2 regions of the Peribacillus sp. TH27 genome follow, and region 2 is predicted to be linked to the other one. Evidence: riboswitches for the same ligand, from Rfam matches in the RefSeq annotation. Region 2 holds a riboswitch; the other holds the start of a gene.

Region 1 (7,147 bases), 180 kb from region 2:
ATTATAATAGAAGACAGAACACTAAAGGAGACAACATTATGTCTGAAAATAAAAAGTTAAGTCTCGCGGATGCAGTCAAACAAAAACTGGCGCAAAAGCAAGCGGGCTCAAGTCAAGATAAACTGGAAACCGGCGTTGTGAAAAAAACGAAACAGCTAAAAAGCCAGTTAACTAAAAAGCCAAATAATCAACGTAAGCGTACAGGGGTATAATCCCAATTTGTCAAAGGACAATTACTGTTCGGGGCTTATCAGAGAGCAGTTACCTTTCATGAATTAAGGTACTGCTTTTTTTTATATGAACTTTCAAATAGAAATTTATTATTATTAGGGAGAAGATTGTACTTTCGCTTTTAGGAAGTATTCAAGTGAAAATTATTTTTGTTTTTACCACTTATAGGTAGTTTACGGGCGGGATTTCTGGTAATTTAATGGTATAAGAATTGTTCCCTCCTACCTCTTCGGATATTGGTAAAACTAAATAAAACATATTTTTACAAAAGTAGAAATCACTTCTCAAGTCTTATATTAAATTCATTACAATTCTATTTGTTTCTGTTTTAAAATTGTAAGAGTCATGAAATGTTGTTACCATATTGTTTTGTTAAAATAATATTTTAAAGGTTTATAAATAATTTTCTTAACTAAAGGAACCTATAAATCTCTTTTCATAGACAAAGTCTTGAGAAAAGTTATTATTCGATTTTCATAAAGACTCCATATCGATGATTATCCTTTAATTGAAAATATGAAATATATCGGGGGAATAAAGATGGATGAACGACTGATTGGGAAAAAATACTATGAAACAATGATTGAGGATACACGCAAGCATCCAATTCAAACATTAGGTGAAATGTTTCTCGTGGAACAAAAAAAGGAAAGAGCGGATTTGACTGCAGTTCGGTTTGCTCAAGGAGAAGTATACTTCCAGCATCATGACTATGAAGCAGCCATTTTTAAGTGGGAAAACATAGAAGGTGAACTTGGTTCATGGGCGAAAAAGAATATTGCTGATGCTTATTTTGAACTAGAGATGTATTCGACCGCTGAGGATATATATAAATCCGTCAGTACGGATGAAGCGGTATTGAAAACGGAAGTCCTTCTACAGCTGTTCTCTCTTTACATAGTAGAATCAAGAAATGATTTGGCATCAAAAGTTGTTAAGGAAGCAGTCGACTTTCAACCTGATTACCCGAATGTCACCGCAATTGCACGCTCCTTTTTTGAAGAACAAAAGGATTGGAACAGTGCTGTAGTTTTAGCCGCGAATGAAAGTATCCGTACGGAATCAATGATTTGGTTTGATGTGCTGAAAACGTATATCCAGCAAGGTGTTGCTCAATCGATGGCTCCGGATTATTTCTCAAATGTTCTCGAGGCGTTATACAACCTTGATCAGGATCGCTTTGAAAAAATGACGGTTGCACTTTGGAAAAATTATAAATATACAGATTCCTACTTTGAATGGCTTAGAGTCATTAATAATTTGATAGATGGCATCGAATTACATCCAGGTGATGTATGGGATGAGCTTTCTGTCTATTATCGGGATGCTTATGCCGGTTTGCTTGAAGGAACACACTTAATCAAAGATTTGAGTCCTGTTGTGCCGAGATTGTTGGAAAATTGGTTGAAAATCGCGGATGGAGAGCTTTCGTTATTTGCAGCGGCTTCCGTTCTGTCATGGAATGAAATTTTCCCTGATACAATTAATGCACTGGTTGTTCAGGATGCAGAAAGTCTGTTAGCAAAATCGCCTAAATTGGGAGGCGGATTGGAAGCGGGCGAAAAACTGTTCAATTCCATTATTCAGTGGGCTGAAGAGAATAACTTAACAGTTGGCAATAAACTGAAATGGATGGTAGACGGACTTAAGGATACCGAAAATTTCAATCTTCTTCTTGTCGGAAGCACAGGCAATGGCAAAACATCCTTTATTCAGTCGCTTGCTGGAGAGAGTATTGCTGCCGAGGACCATTCGTCCCTTGTCAGTGTCAAAGATGGAGATAATCTGGAAATCTATGAAATTACAGATACAGATCACAAAGTCGTTGGTGAGTTAACTGAATTGGATGAAACACGCCGTCAGCGCGGAACCATTGTCGACGTGACCCTTATTAGTGACTACCTAAAAAATAATCGCCTGCGTTTACTTGATACACCAGGGTTCAATGGGGAAAAAAGTGTAGACTCTGATTTCCAAGGGTATTTACAGGGCAGCGATGGATTGATGTTTGTTCTCGATGCACGAGCGCCTTTCACCGGTAGTGAACGAGATTTGTTATTGGAAATTCAAATGATGGCACCGAAACTTCCGATTCATTTCTTACTAAATAAGATGGATACGATTTACAGTGACCAAGTGGCAGTCCGGATGGAAGATGAAACATGGGATAAAGTGAATGCGTATTTCCCGAACGCAAAAGTATTTGCGTTCTCCAAACTTTATGACAGCAAACAGCAGTTACAGGACCTTTCATCCTTCCTTGATTCGAATTATCAAGCTGATAATTGGAAGGAAAGAAGATCTGAGAAGATTCTTGCATTCATTCGCAAAACGTTATCTTACCTGCTAGAAAAACGGGCAGCTAATGAGCGGAAATGCGAGCACTCAATTTCTTGGAATGAGCAGATGGAAGTCAAATTGAATGGAGCCGTCAATCAACTGGCAGATTTGGAAAAAGAAAAAAGTGAAAATATCATAAGGTCGTATCGTTCAATTAAAGAAGAAGTGAAAAAACAGCTTTCTTCAAGAATCCCTGAATTACTAAGAGAATGTTCTAAATCATTAACGGAAAGTAGCGATTTCAGCCAAGTTCATATACAGTTGAACGATGAAATGAATGAGCAGATTCAGGCATATATTTCAGACAAGATTATGCCGCAATATTACCGTTCTCTTCAAGACTGGATTGCTACATCTCAGTTGGAATTTACACAAATTCAACAGTTTATGGATGAGATGAGCACAGGGTTCAATGAATTGTACAAAGAAGAGCGAATTACACTTGCGGGAGACTTTAGAGTTTTGGATGATTGGCGCCGTGATGCGGATCGGATGACAAGCAGTATCCGCATTGAAGACGTTAATATTTTACTACGCCGGACCCCATCGCAATTGCTGCTTAAAGGGGCAGGGAAGTTGTTTGGAGCGATTCCGCAAAATAAAGCTAATATGTACAACCGGTATAAGAAGTACCTAGAAAGTGAAGACTACCAGGATGTTGCAGAGATGATCAGTGACCGTTTCCTTACACAATTCGGATTGTTTGAAAAATCTTTGGATAGAGATATCTCACTTTTCTATCGCAGTTCATTTGCCTTACTTCAAAAAACGATAGAACAAACACAGACTGAAATCAAAGATCATCAGGCAGCACTGGAGCATATGAGAGAAAATCCGGAAGTATACCGTGACCCGATTACTCTATTTGAAGTGAAACTACGTCAGTTAGAAAGACTTGAAAAGATCGAGAAAAAGCGTCTGGCTAAGCTACAAAGAAAATAAGTGTAATAAGAAACATTTTAAATATTCAAAAATCTATTGACTTTACGACTATATCCCTATAAAGTGGTAATTACGAAAAACGTAACACATTATATTCTCTTATCAAGAGTGGCGGAGGGACTGGCCCTAAGATGCCCAGCAACCGTTCCATTAGGAATTGGTGCTAAATCCTGCAAAACAGAAATGTTTTGACAGATAAGAGAGGGACAAGTCTGCAAATCAGCTGATTAAACCTCTCTATTCTAGAGAGGTTTTTATTTTGGGATTTACACCAACCTAATTGATAAGATTAATGAGTGAAAAGAAGGGGGAACTAAAATGAGGAAGTCAATTTTTAAAAGGGTTTTCGTTTCGGTCATAGCTTCGGCTTTGCTTTTAACGGGCTGCTCTTCAGGACAAAGTTCAACAGAATCAAAGAAGGATGAAAAAGTATCTTTTAAAAATGTTCCAGAACGATTTGCAAAAGGGGAAGGTGCCAAAATCAAAGTCATTCGTAAGATTGGCGGAGATGATCATACGGCTCAATATTTAGCTGGAGCGAAGGAAGAAGGAGAAGCATTAGGTTTTCAAGTGGATACGTATACAGCAAATGGCGATACGGCTAAATTCCATGATGCAATCGCCCAGGCTTTACAAGAAGATTATGACGGCTATATTATCTCCCATGGTGATGATGCAGCAACAGTGAATGACGTTCAAAAGTTGGTTGATGCAGGAAAGAGCGTTGTTACATTCGACTCTATTAGCGACTTATCTAAAATTGACGGTGTGACCTTAACTTCACAGGATGATGAAGCATTGGCAACTCTGGCTTTTGATAAATTGATAGAAGAACAAAAAGGTGAAGCAGCGATCGCATACCTTTGGGTAGATGGTTTCCCACCAATGGTGAGAAGAAATGCGGTGTATCAGGAAAAATTAAAAGAAAATCCTGGGATTAAAGAAGTCGAAAGATTCGGAGTAGCATCTGCAGATACTTCGGTTCAGACACAAAATGCGGTAGCCGCAATGTTGAATAAATATCCCAAAGGCAAACTAGATGCGATTTTCGCAACATGGGATGCATTCGCAATTGGAGCGGCTCGTGCGATTAAAGAAGCTGGCCGCGATGAAGTGAAGATATACGGAATCGACGTATCTAATGCTGATCTTCAAGAGATTCAAGCGAAAGGCAGCTCTTGGTCTTACACGGCAGCTGTCGATCCGAAATTGATTGGTGCAGTGAATATGAGGATTTTGGCAAAAAAATTAGCGGGTGAAGAAACACCGCAAACATATGACTTAGAAGCTTCACTTATTTCACAAGAGCAGATTCAAGCTTCAAAAGAAGCGGTCAACATGGCCAACTTGTCCGGTATTGTCGAAGGATGGGGAGTATCAACGGAATTTGAAGAAGAATGGATGAAAGTATTGAAAGATCATTATAAAAAGTAAAAAACAGAGTCATTAGACACTCTCTTTCTAGTGAAGAGAGTGTCTGTTTAATAGGGGGAATGGGCATGAGCACACAACTAGAAATGAAAAAGATATCGATTGGATTTCCGGGAGTAAAGGCGCTTAGTGAAGTTGATTTTTCAGTACAATCAGGGACAGCCCATGCAGTGGTCGGCGCAAACGGAGCAGGGAAATCTACGCTAATGAAGGTCTTATCGGGCGCTCATGCCCATTATACAGGTGAAATTTTTCTGGATGGAAAGAAGCAGGATATCCGTTCACCGAAGGCTGCACAGGAACAAGGTATTCAAATTGTTTATCAGGAAGTAGATACGGCACTCATTCCTTATTTAACTGTTGGGGAAAATGTAATGTTGAATGATACGGTGCAAAACATGGGCAAAAAACAGATGGTCCATTGGAAAGAGTTGCATAGAAAAGCCACTTATATCCTGGCAGAGATGAAAATTGGTGTCTCTTCGAAAAAGCTGGTGAGAGATCTTACCTTGGCTGAAAAACAGATGGTTCTGATTGCAAGAGCAGTCTCGACGGAATGCAAATTCCTGATCCTCGACGAACCAACTGCTCCGTTAAGTTATACGGAGACGTCAGAACTATTTCGAATTGTAAATGAATTAAAGCAAAGAGGCGTTGGCATCATTTTTATTTCCCATCGTCTTCCAGAGATTTTTGAAATTTGTGAAGAAATTACGATTATGAGGAATGGGAAAAGTGTTGCATGTCGAGAAGTAGCGGATATTACCCAAAACGAAGTGGTCGAGGGAATGCTTGGGAAAACAATGGATGAACAGTTCCCTGTTGTAAATGCTGCGATTGGTGAAGTTGTTCTGGAAGTGAAGGGACTGTCAGATGCCGAAAAAGTTAAAAATGTTAGCCTTCATCTAAAAGCAGGAGAGATTGTTGGTTTGGCAGGATTGGTTGGAGCAGGGAAAACAGAGCTGTGTAAAACCCTATTCGGTCATACTGCTATCACAACAGGGGAAGTCGTGATGAATGGTAGAAAGCTTTCATTGAAAACACCGTATCATGCAGTAAAAAGTGGTCTAGCACTTGTACCGGAAGAACGCAGGAAAGAAGGCATTCTTGTTCAGGAATCAGTTGCAACGAACTTGACTGCAGCAAGTGTCGGAAAATTCAGCAAGATATTCAGCTTTGTAGATCGTAAGGCGGAAAAGAAAAAAGCGAAGGAAATTATTACGAGTCTTGGTATTAAAACCCCTTCAGAGGAAGCTAAGGTTGAAAACTTGTCAGGTGGTAATCAACAAAAGGTCGCTATCGGAAAGTGGCTGATTGCTGATGCAGATGTATACATATTTGATGAACCTACAAAAGGCGTCGATGTAGGGGCCAAGAAGGACATATTCGAATTGATTGCCCAACTTGCCAGAAATGGGAAGGCAATTATATATGCATCATCTGAGTTGTCTGAAATCATCGGTATTACTAATCGAACTTATGTGTTATATGGTGGAAAGACAGTCATCGAATTAGAGACAAGCAAAACCAATGAAGAAGAACTACTATTCTACTCAACAGGAGGCAAATAGGATGAGTACACCGATTCCTGTTCTCACACAGACAACAAAAGCGAAGAAAAAAGTAGACTTATTCGACTTTTTCTATAAATACGGCACAATCTTGACGATTATCATTTTGGTTGGGATATTTGCCGTTTCAAATCCATCTTTCATTCAAGCTAATAATCTAATTAACATTCTGCGTTCTATTTCAATCGTGACCATTATTGCGATTGGAATTACGATATCCTTAACTGTGGATGGTTTTGACCTATCCGTTGGTTCTGTAGCATCATTGGCTAATGCGATCGTCATTTCGATGTTTGTTTGGTTTTCGCAGGATACCCTGATTGCCATATTAGCTGCAATCGGTGCGTCGCTTGTAGTAGGAGCATTAAATTCATTCATGATTGTAAAATTGAGAATTCCTGACATGCTTATGACATTAGCGACCATGTTCATCATCCAAGGGATTGCTCTTACCTATACAAAAGGAGCAACGGTTTCACAAAATATGGTCATGCCTGATGGAACGTTCGCTGAAGGACTGATCAGCCCATTTTTCGCTAAGATTGGACAGGTCCCTTGGATTATTCTGATCATGGCAGTCATTGTGATAGCTACCCATATCTTTTTGACTTATACCAAGCACGGTCGTTATA
Region 2 (7,147 bases):
CTTATCTAGACAGAAAATTTAAGGTCAGGTAGACTACAGATACAACTAGTTATAGAAAAGAGGTCCGATATGCGACGTGATATTCAACTGAATGAACGAGCTTTCTCTTCCAAGGAAGTGGCAGAAGAAGTGGGGATTGCAACTCCCACTGTTCGAAAGTATGGTCAAATCTTAGAGCGGAATGGATATGAGTTTTTGAAAGATGGAGATCGACGTATCTTTGTTCAATCTGACATCGGATCGCTTATAGCGCTACGCGATACGGACAAGCCCCTAGACGATACAGCTAAAGACCTTGTATATCAACAAAAAGAAAGATTAGAAGGATCCTATGAAACAGAGGTAGCGATACCCGATACATATGAAGAAAATTTACCCCAGGACCCCAATCAATTAAAAGAGGTCTTAATGTTTTTAGTCAATGAACTCGCAGCCACACGTGAAATGAATGTCCAACTGACAAACGATATGTCAGAGCTTAAAACAAAGGTTTCCCGGCTCCAGCAAGATCATCATGTTATAAGTTCTAGTATTGGAAATTCAGCGCAAAGAACTAATGCTAAAATTGAACAATTAACTGAACAACAAAATAACCATTACGAAACATTGCTACAACAAGAAAAACAAAAAAGTGAACTCTTACAAAAAGAAATACAAAATATGCGGGTCGAACAGAAAAAAGAATGGACTTCCCAAAATGAGTTTAATAAACGTTTAGAAGAAGCGATACAAAAACGTTCAGAAAAATGGTGGGGGCTTTTCTCCATATTCAGAAAATAAGGCGACCGTTAAGTTTTTTTGCCCAACTGTGTAATGATTCTTGGAAGCAAATTATTGATGTAGAAACATTTGATAAATCTTTTTTAAATATTTAATGATGGATAAAAGCATTGAGATGCCAATCCACAAAACTTTAATAAAAACATAGAGCCATATGATTCGCGTAGCTGAAACACAGAATTTAAGAAAGAGTATTTTAACTTTACAGGATTTGGTACCTGCTATGTAAGAGCTCGGTGATACCAATGTATTGACGTTCTAAAGGCAAACGAAGGCTCAATTGAAATTCATTGGAGATTTGTTTAAGCGATATGCAACTAAAACAAAATACACAAGCAAGCAAAAAAGGCATGCTTGATAAAAAGGGAGTTGAGGAGGTTGAAAACTTGCATTCAAAAACAAGAGTCCTCCTTAATAGTTGCTCCAGACAGGGGTTGACCGTCTCCTTTTTGTATGTTTCGTATCGCTGGGCGATATAACATGCAAATAAATTCAAAACCTATAGGTTTAATAGAAAATCTGGGTTAGATTTACAAACTTGATATACATCCGAATGAACGAGTATTCTCTTCTAAGGCAGTGGCAGAAGAAGTGGGGATGCAACACCCACTGTTCAAAAGTATGGTCAAAACTTAGAACGAAACGGATATGAGTTTATAAGATGGTGATTCCTATCATTATTCACTCCGACATCGAAGCGCTCATAGCGTTACGCGATACGGACAAGTCCCTATACGATATAGCTAAAGACCTTGTGTATCAACAAAAAGATAGATTAGAAGAAACTAATGAAACAGAGATAGCGATACCTGATAAATTTGACAATTCAATCCATAATCCCGAACAATTAAAAGAGATTTTAATTGTTTTAATCAATGAACTCGCAGCTACGCGTGAAATGAATGGCCACTGACAAACGATATGCCTCAGCTTAAAACAACAGTTTCCCAGCCCCAGCAAGATCCATGTCCTTAATAATGTTCCTCAAGAAAGGGGCTGATCGGTTCTTTTGTGTGTTTCGTATCGCGGGGCGATATAACATGCAAATAAATCTACAGAACCTTCATCTTTAATAGAAAGAGGGAGCCGATATGCGACAGGATATACATCCGAATGAATGAGCATCCTCTTCCAAGGAAGTGGCAGAAGAAGTGGAGATACAAAATCCACTGTTTGAAAGTATGTTTAAAACTTAGAGCGATATGGATAGGAGCTGTTAAAAGATAGCGATTGGCATATCTTCGTTCAATCCGATATCGAAACGCTTATAGCGTTACGCGATACGGGCAATCCCCTAGACGATAGAGAGAAGAACCCTTGTATCAAGAAAAAGAAAGATTGGTAGGAACCAATGAAACAGAAATAGCGATACCCGATACATATGACAATTTATTTAACCCATGTTCCCATTCAATTAAAAGAGATCTTAATGTTATTAACCAATGAACTCGCGCTCCGCGTGAAATGAACATCTAACTGACAAACGATATGTCATAGCTTAAAACTGAACAACAAAGAACCCATTACGAAACATTACTGTAATAAGAAAAAGGTTTAATTACCTTTTTTTTAGTCTCCTTTACGATATTCAGGTGTTAATTTGCGTTAATAACTATTTAAACCTAAGGCAATCAAATCAAAAGTAGAAATTCCTTTGTTCCAACTATTCGGAATCACCAAATTCAAATTTCAACAATTTCCCGAGAAATATCTACAAATTCTGAGTAGATATCGACAAAATTAGAAGCTTTAAAAGAGATAACGATACCCGATATATATGACAATTTATTTAACCCATGTTCCCATTCAATTAAAAGAGATCTTAATTTTTAACCAATGAACTCGCAGCTCCGCGTGAAATGAACATCTAACTGACAAACGATATGTCATAGTTAAAACTGAACAACAAAGAACCCATTACGAAACATTACTGCAATAAGAAAAAGGTTTTATTACCTTTTTTTTAGTCTCCTTTACGATATTCAGATGTTAATTTGCGTTAATAACTATTTAAACCTAAGGCAAGCAAATTAAAAGTAGAGATTCCTTTGTTCCAACTATTCGGAATCACCAAATTCAAATTTCAACAATTTCCCGAGAAATATCTACAAATTCTGAGTAGATATCGACAAAATTAGAAGCTTCTAAATAGCGATTTGTTTTTGCTGATAAGTAGACATACTATAGAATTCAAACTCTACCGAGTGTTTTTTAATTAAAAGAAATAAACTCTTCTAAGGAAAGAGCTTTTATAATAGTGCTAAAGATGAAAAAACACATGTTTAGTCTTCCTTCGCTGTAATAATAAATAACTTTTATTATTACAGATATGAGGGCAAAGGGTCCTCACACATTTAAAACAGATGCAAAAAAGTTTATAACCGCATATATATGGTACTATTTATTATTGTTTTTTCTTTTTTCTTTTTTGATACTAAACGTACCGAAAGTTTGCTATCAAAAAATGGTCAAAAACTCAAAAATAAACGTAAACCCCAATCAAAAGATTATAAGAGTGGGGGGCGCAGGGAGCTCCCCGCATGGATAAGGCAGACCGTGAGTAGCAACCTGAATAGTGAGTTTGCCAAAGGTTTGCCGTTATTTCATCAAGATACAGAGCTTTCCTTATGAGGAAGGAAGTCCTGATCCTGACTGACTTCGTAATGTTTTCGTTTTTTTGTAATAGAGTCTATGCCTAGGTTACCCGTATACATGGTATGCAGGGCAAAATCTGACCTGTCTTAAGGTATAGTTAAATGAACGATTAAAAATTATACTGTAAAAATATTTTAGATTATTCAAAATAGAGTTGACATTAGTAAAATTTGAATATATAGTGAGGAACATAATTAAATAAATACGTTATTTCTTATCAAGAGATGTGGAGGGACTTGGCCCTATGATACCTCGGCGACTGGGTTTTTACTTTTGTAAAAATACTGTGCTAATTCCAACGGACGAAAGTTTGAAAGATAAGAAGGAGCTTTTCTTAGATAATTAAATTAAGAGTTTACTCTTTTTTATTTCTAAAAGAGGCCTCTTCTGTCTGATGACGGAAGAGGCCTCTTTTGTTTATTCAGAATGTATATGGTTATTTGGAGAATTGGTGCAATTATTAGTAGGTTTCACGCACTAATCGTGAATTATAAGCAATTACTCGTGAGTTTGACAGATTAACTCGTGAGTTTCGCGCAATTACTCGTGAGTTTCGCGCAATTACTCGTGAGTTTCACGCAATTACTCGTGAGTTTCACACATTTACTCGTGAATTGTGAGCAATTACTCGTGAGTTTCGAAAATTTAACCCTATCATTATGAAACTTTGCAAAGCTCTTCTCTGGATAATGAATTCGTACAAATAAACAGCGTGGGGGGAGACAGAATGATTGAATTTCAAAATGTTAAAAAGGTATATAAAACAAAGAAACAGACTGTTGAAGCTTTGAAAGGAATTAATTTGACAGTTGAAAAAGGCGATATTTTTGGTGTTGTCGGTTATAGTGGAGCCGGAAAAAGTACGTTGATTCGGTTAGTCAATCTACTCGAACACCCTTCAGATGGACAGGTTATTGTTGGGGGGAAGGATTTAACCAAATTGAACCCGAAGGAATTACGGGCAGAAAAGAAAAAAATTGGCATGATTTTTCAACATTTTAACTTACTTAACTCAAAGACAGTTTTTGATAATATTGCCATGCCGCTAGTTTTATCGGGAACCCCTAGTAAAGAAATCAAAGAGCGGGTAGGCGAGTTGTTAGAGTTCGTTGGCTTATCAAGTAAAGCAAGGAGTTATCCGGAACAATTGTCTGGCGGTCAAAAGCAACGAATAGGGATTGCTAGAGCGTTGGCTACCAACCCATCGATTCTTTTGTGTGATGAAGCGACGTCAGCATTGGATCCACAAACAACTAGTGCTGTACTGCAGCTCTTAAAAAAAATTAATAAAGAATACAATATTACCATTTTGCTAATCACTCATGAAATGTCTGTAATTAGGGAAATTTGCAATAAGGTTGCGGTCATGGAAGGCGGACGCGTGGTTGAACAAGGTTCGGTTTTCGAAGTTTTTGCGAAGCCCCAAACAGGTATCGCAAAAAACTTTGTACGAACTGTTATTCACGACGAGATCCCACAAAGTTTCCTGAAAAATACCGGATCATATATTCCGATTATTTGGAAAATTAACTTTATTGGTACTACATCAGGCAATCCTTTACTTTCAACCATCTCGAAAAAATATGATGTTCATTTAAGTGTTTTATCAGCTAATATTTCTGAAATTCAAGAAACACCTTTTGGAAATTTAATTATTGAAGTGACAGGGAACAAAAAAGAGGTGGACAAGGCTTATCAATATATTAAAGATGAGGGGATTCTCGTCCAGGAGGTGCAGATAAATGGGTAATACGCTTTGGGGAATGGAAATAACGGCAGACCAGCTGTCGACAGCTTTCGGTGACACACTTTATATGGTAGCCATCTCATTGATATTTTCCGGGCTGATTGGACTTCCGCTAGGAATCTTACTTGTCATTACAAGAAAGGGTCACATCCTGGAGAATAAATGGATCTTTAATGTATTGAACCCGGTCATCAATATATTGCGGTCGGTTCCTTTCATCATCTTGCTTGTAGCACTTATTCCGTTTACCAGAATGATTGTCGGCAGTGCGATCGGAACGAATGCGGCCATTGTTCCGCTAATCTTTTACGCGGCTCCTTATATTGCCCGGCTTGTGGAGAACTCCCTGTTGGAAGTGGACAAAGGGATCATCGAGGCAGCTCAGGCGATGGGGGCGACGACATGGCAAATCATTTATCGCTTTTTGATTCCCGAGGGACTTAGTTCGTTGATCCTTACATTTACAACAGCGACAATTGGCCTTGTTGGATCTACGGCCATGGCAGGTGCTGTCGGTGCAGGTGGGGTAGGAGATTTAGCCTTAGCTTACGGTTATCAAAGGTTCGATACGATGACGATGGTCGTCACAGTAGCGGCGCTCGTGATCATCGTTCAATTATTGCAATCCACCGGGAATTTTGTTTCAAGAAAAATCAGAAGAAGATAAAAATAACAGGAGGTAGGAGAAATGAAGAAAATCTTATTAACGATCATGGTATTGGCATTGGCCATTGTGGCTGCAGCATGCGGGAACGAAGAGGGTGCATCAGGCGGTTCGGATGATGTGAAAACAGTGAAAGTCGGTGTCAGCAGCGGGGATACGAGAACATGGGAATACATTGTTGACTTAGCGAAAAAGGATGGGCTGAATATCGAACTTGTTACTTTTAATGATTATATCCAACCGAACCTTGCGTTAAGTGAAGGAGAAATTGATGCGAATTCATTCCAAACAGTTGCCTACTTCGATGAATTTGTTAACGATCAAAATTTGAAATTAGAGGCCATCGGATCAACTGTTATTGCACCTATGGGCCTTTATTCGAAAAAACACAAAGATCTCAAAGATCTTCCAGATGGCGCTACGATAGCCGTTCCGAATGAAGCAACAAACTTTGGCCGTGCATTACTCCTTCTTCAAGAAGCTGGATTGATTACATTGAAAGAGGAATTCAATGGATCGGGATCATTGGAAATCATTAAGGAAAATCCGAAAAAATTGAAAATCAAACCTGTTGCTGCCGGCAATACGCCGCGTCTATTGGATGATGCCGATGCTTCAGCCATTAATAATAACTTTGCCGTTGAAGCAGGCCTTACTTTAAAAGAGGCATTATTCCATGAAAGTAAAACGGCGAAACCATATATTAATATCATTGCGGTTAAAAAGGGAAATGCCGACCGTCCTGAGCTACAAAAATTAGTGGAGCTTTATCAATCGAAAGAAGTGGAAGCGTTCATTGAAAAAACGTTTAAAGGAAACACCATTCCTGCATATGTTTCTGTAGACGAATTAGTGAATTACCAAGATGCTTGGACAAAACCAGCCAATGAAAAATGATGAATAGAACAAAGTGAAGGAATGCCGGATGGATTCAAGGTGCCTGTCAGGCTTTTTAAACCAAAAGGGGAGTTAAGAATATGGCGAGAGAATTATTGCAGAAGCAGCATCAGCAGATCATTGAAGATCACATCGACCTTCATTCCGAATTATATATTGAAACGAGTCAAGCCATCCATGCAAACCCCGAAATTGGGAATCAAGAGTTCTTTGCTTCGAAAACGTTGACCAAATTACTTCAAGATGCAGGATTTGAAGTAACCCGTGATATAGCTGGGCATGAAACTGGCTTCATCGCCAAAAAGGCCTCCTCAAAGAAAGGCCCCAAAATTGCCTTTTTAGCTGAGTATGATGCATTGCCAGGTCTAGGACATGCTTGCGGCCATAATATCATTGGCACTACG

The links. Region 2 has a riboswitch for S-adenosylmethionine ahead of JFU24_RS14745 (methionine ABC transporter ATP-binding protein). Riboswitches for the same ligand answer to the same signal wherever they lie in the genome.
Region 1: another riboswitch for S-adenosylmethionine. It lies ahead of JFU24_RS13995 (sugar ABC transporter substrate-binding protein); the one in region 2 lies ahead of JFU24_RS14745 (methionine ABC transporter ATP-binding protein).

Annotation. Positions count from the first base shown of each region.
Region 1 covers NZ_JAEKEV010000002.1:2,614,868-2,622,014, reverse strand. Annotated here, with positions in the region: gene JFU24_RS14005 (hypothetical protein) at 39-212, shown strand; gene JFU24_RS14000 (GTPase domain-containing protein) at 772-3,513, shown strand; SAM riboswitch class I at 3,610-3,715, shown strand; gene JFU24_RS13995 (sugar ABC transporter substrate-binding protein) at 3,832-4,947, shown strand; gene JFU24_RS13990 (sugar ABC transporter ATP-binding protein) at 5,013-6,515, shown strand; gene JFU24_RS13985 (ABC transporter permease) at 6,517-7,147, shown strand, end outside.
Region 2 covers NZ_JAEKEV010000002.1:2,795,098-2,802,244, reverse strand. Annotated here, with positions in the region: gene JFU24_RS14755 (hypothetical protein) at 70-780, shown strand; gene JFU24_RS14750 (hypothetical protein) at 1,442-1,693, shown strand; SAM riboswitch class I at 3,647-3,759, shown strand; gene JFU24_RS14745 (methionine ABC transporter ATP-binding protein) at 4,163-5,185, shown strand; gene JFU24_RS14740 (methionine ABC transporter permease) at 5,199-5,849, shown strand; gene JFU24_RS14735 (MetQ/NlpA family ABC transporter substrate-binding protein) at 5,871-6,743, shown strand; gene JFU24_RS14730 (M20 family metallopeptidase) at 6,824-7,147, shown strand, end outside.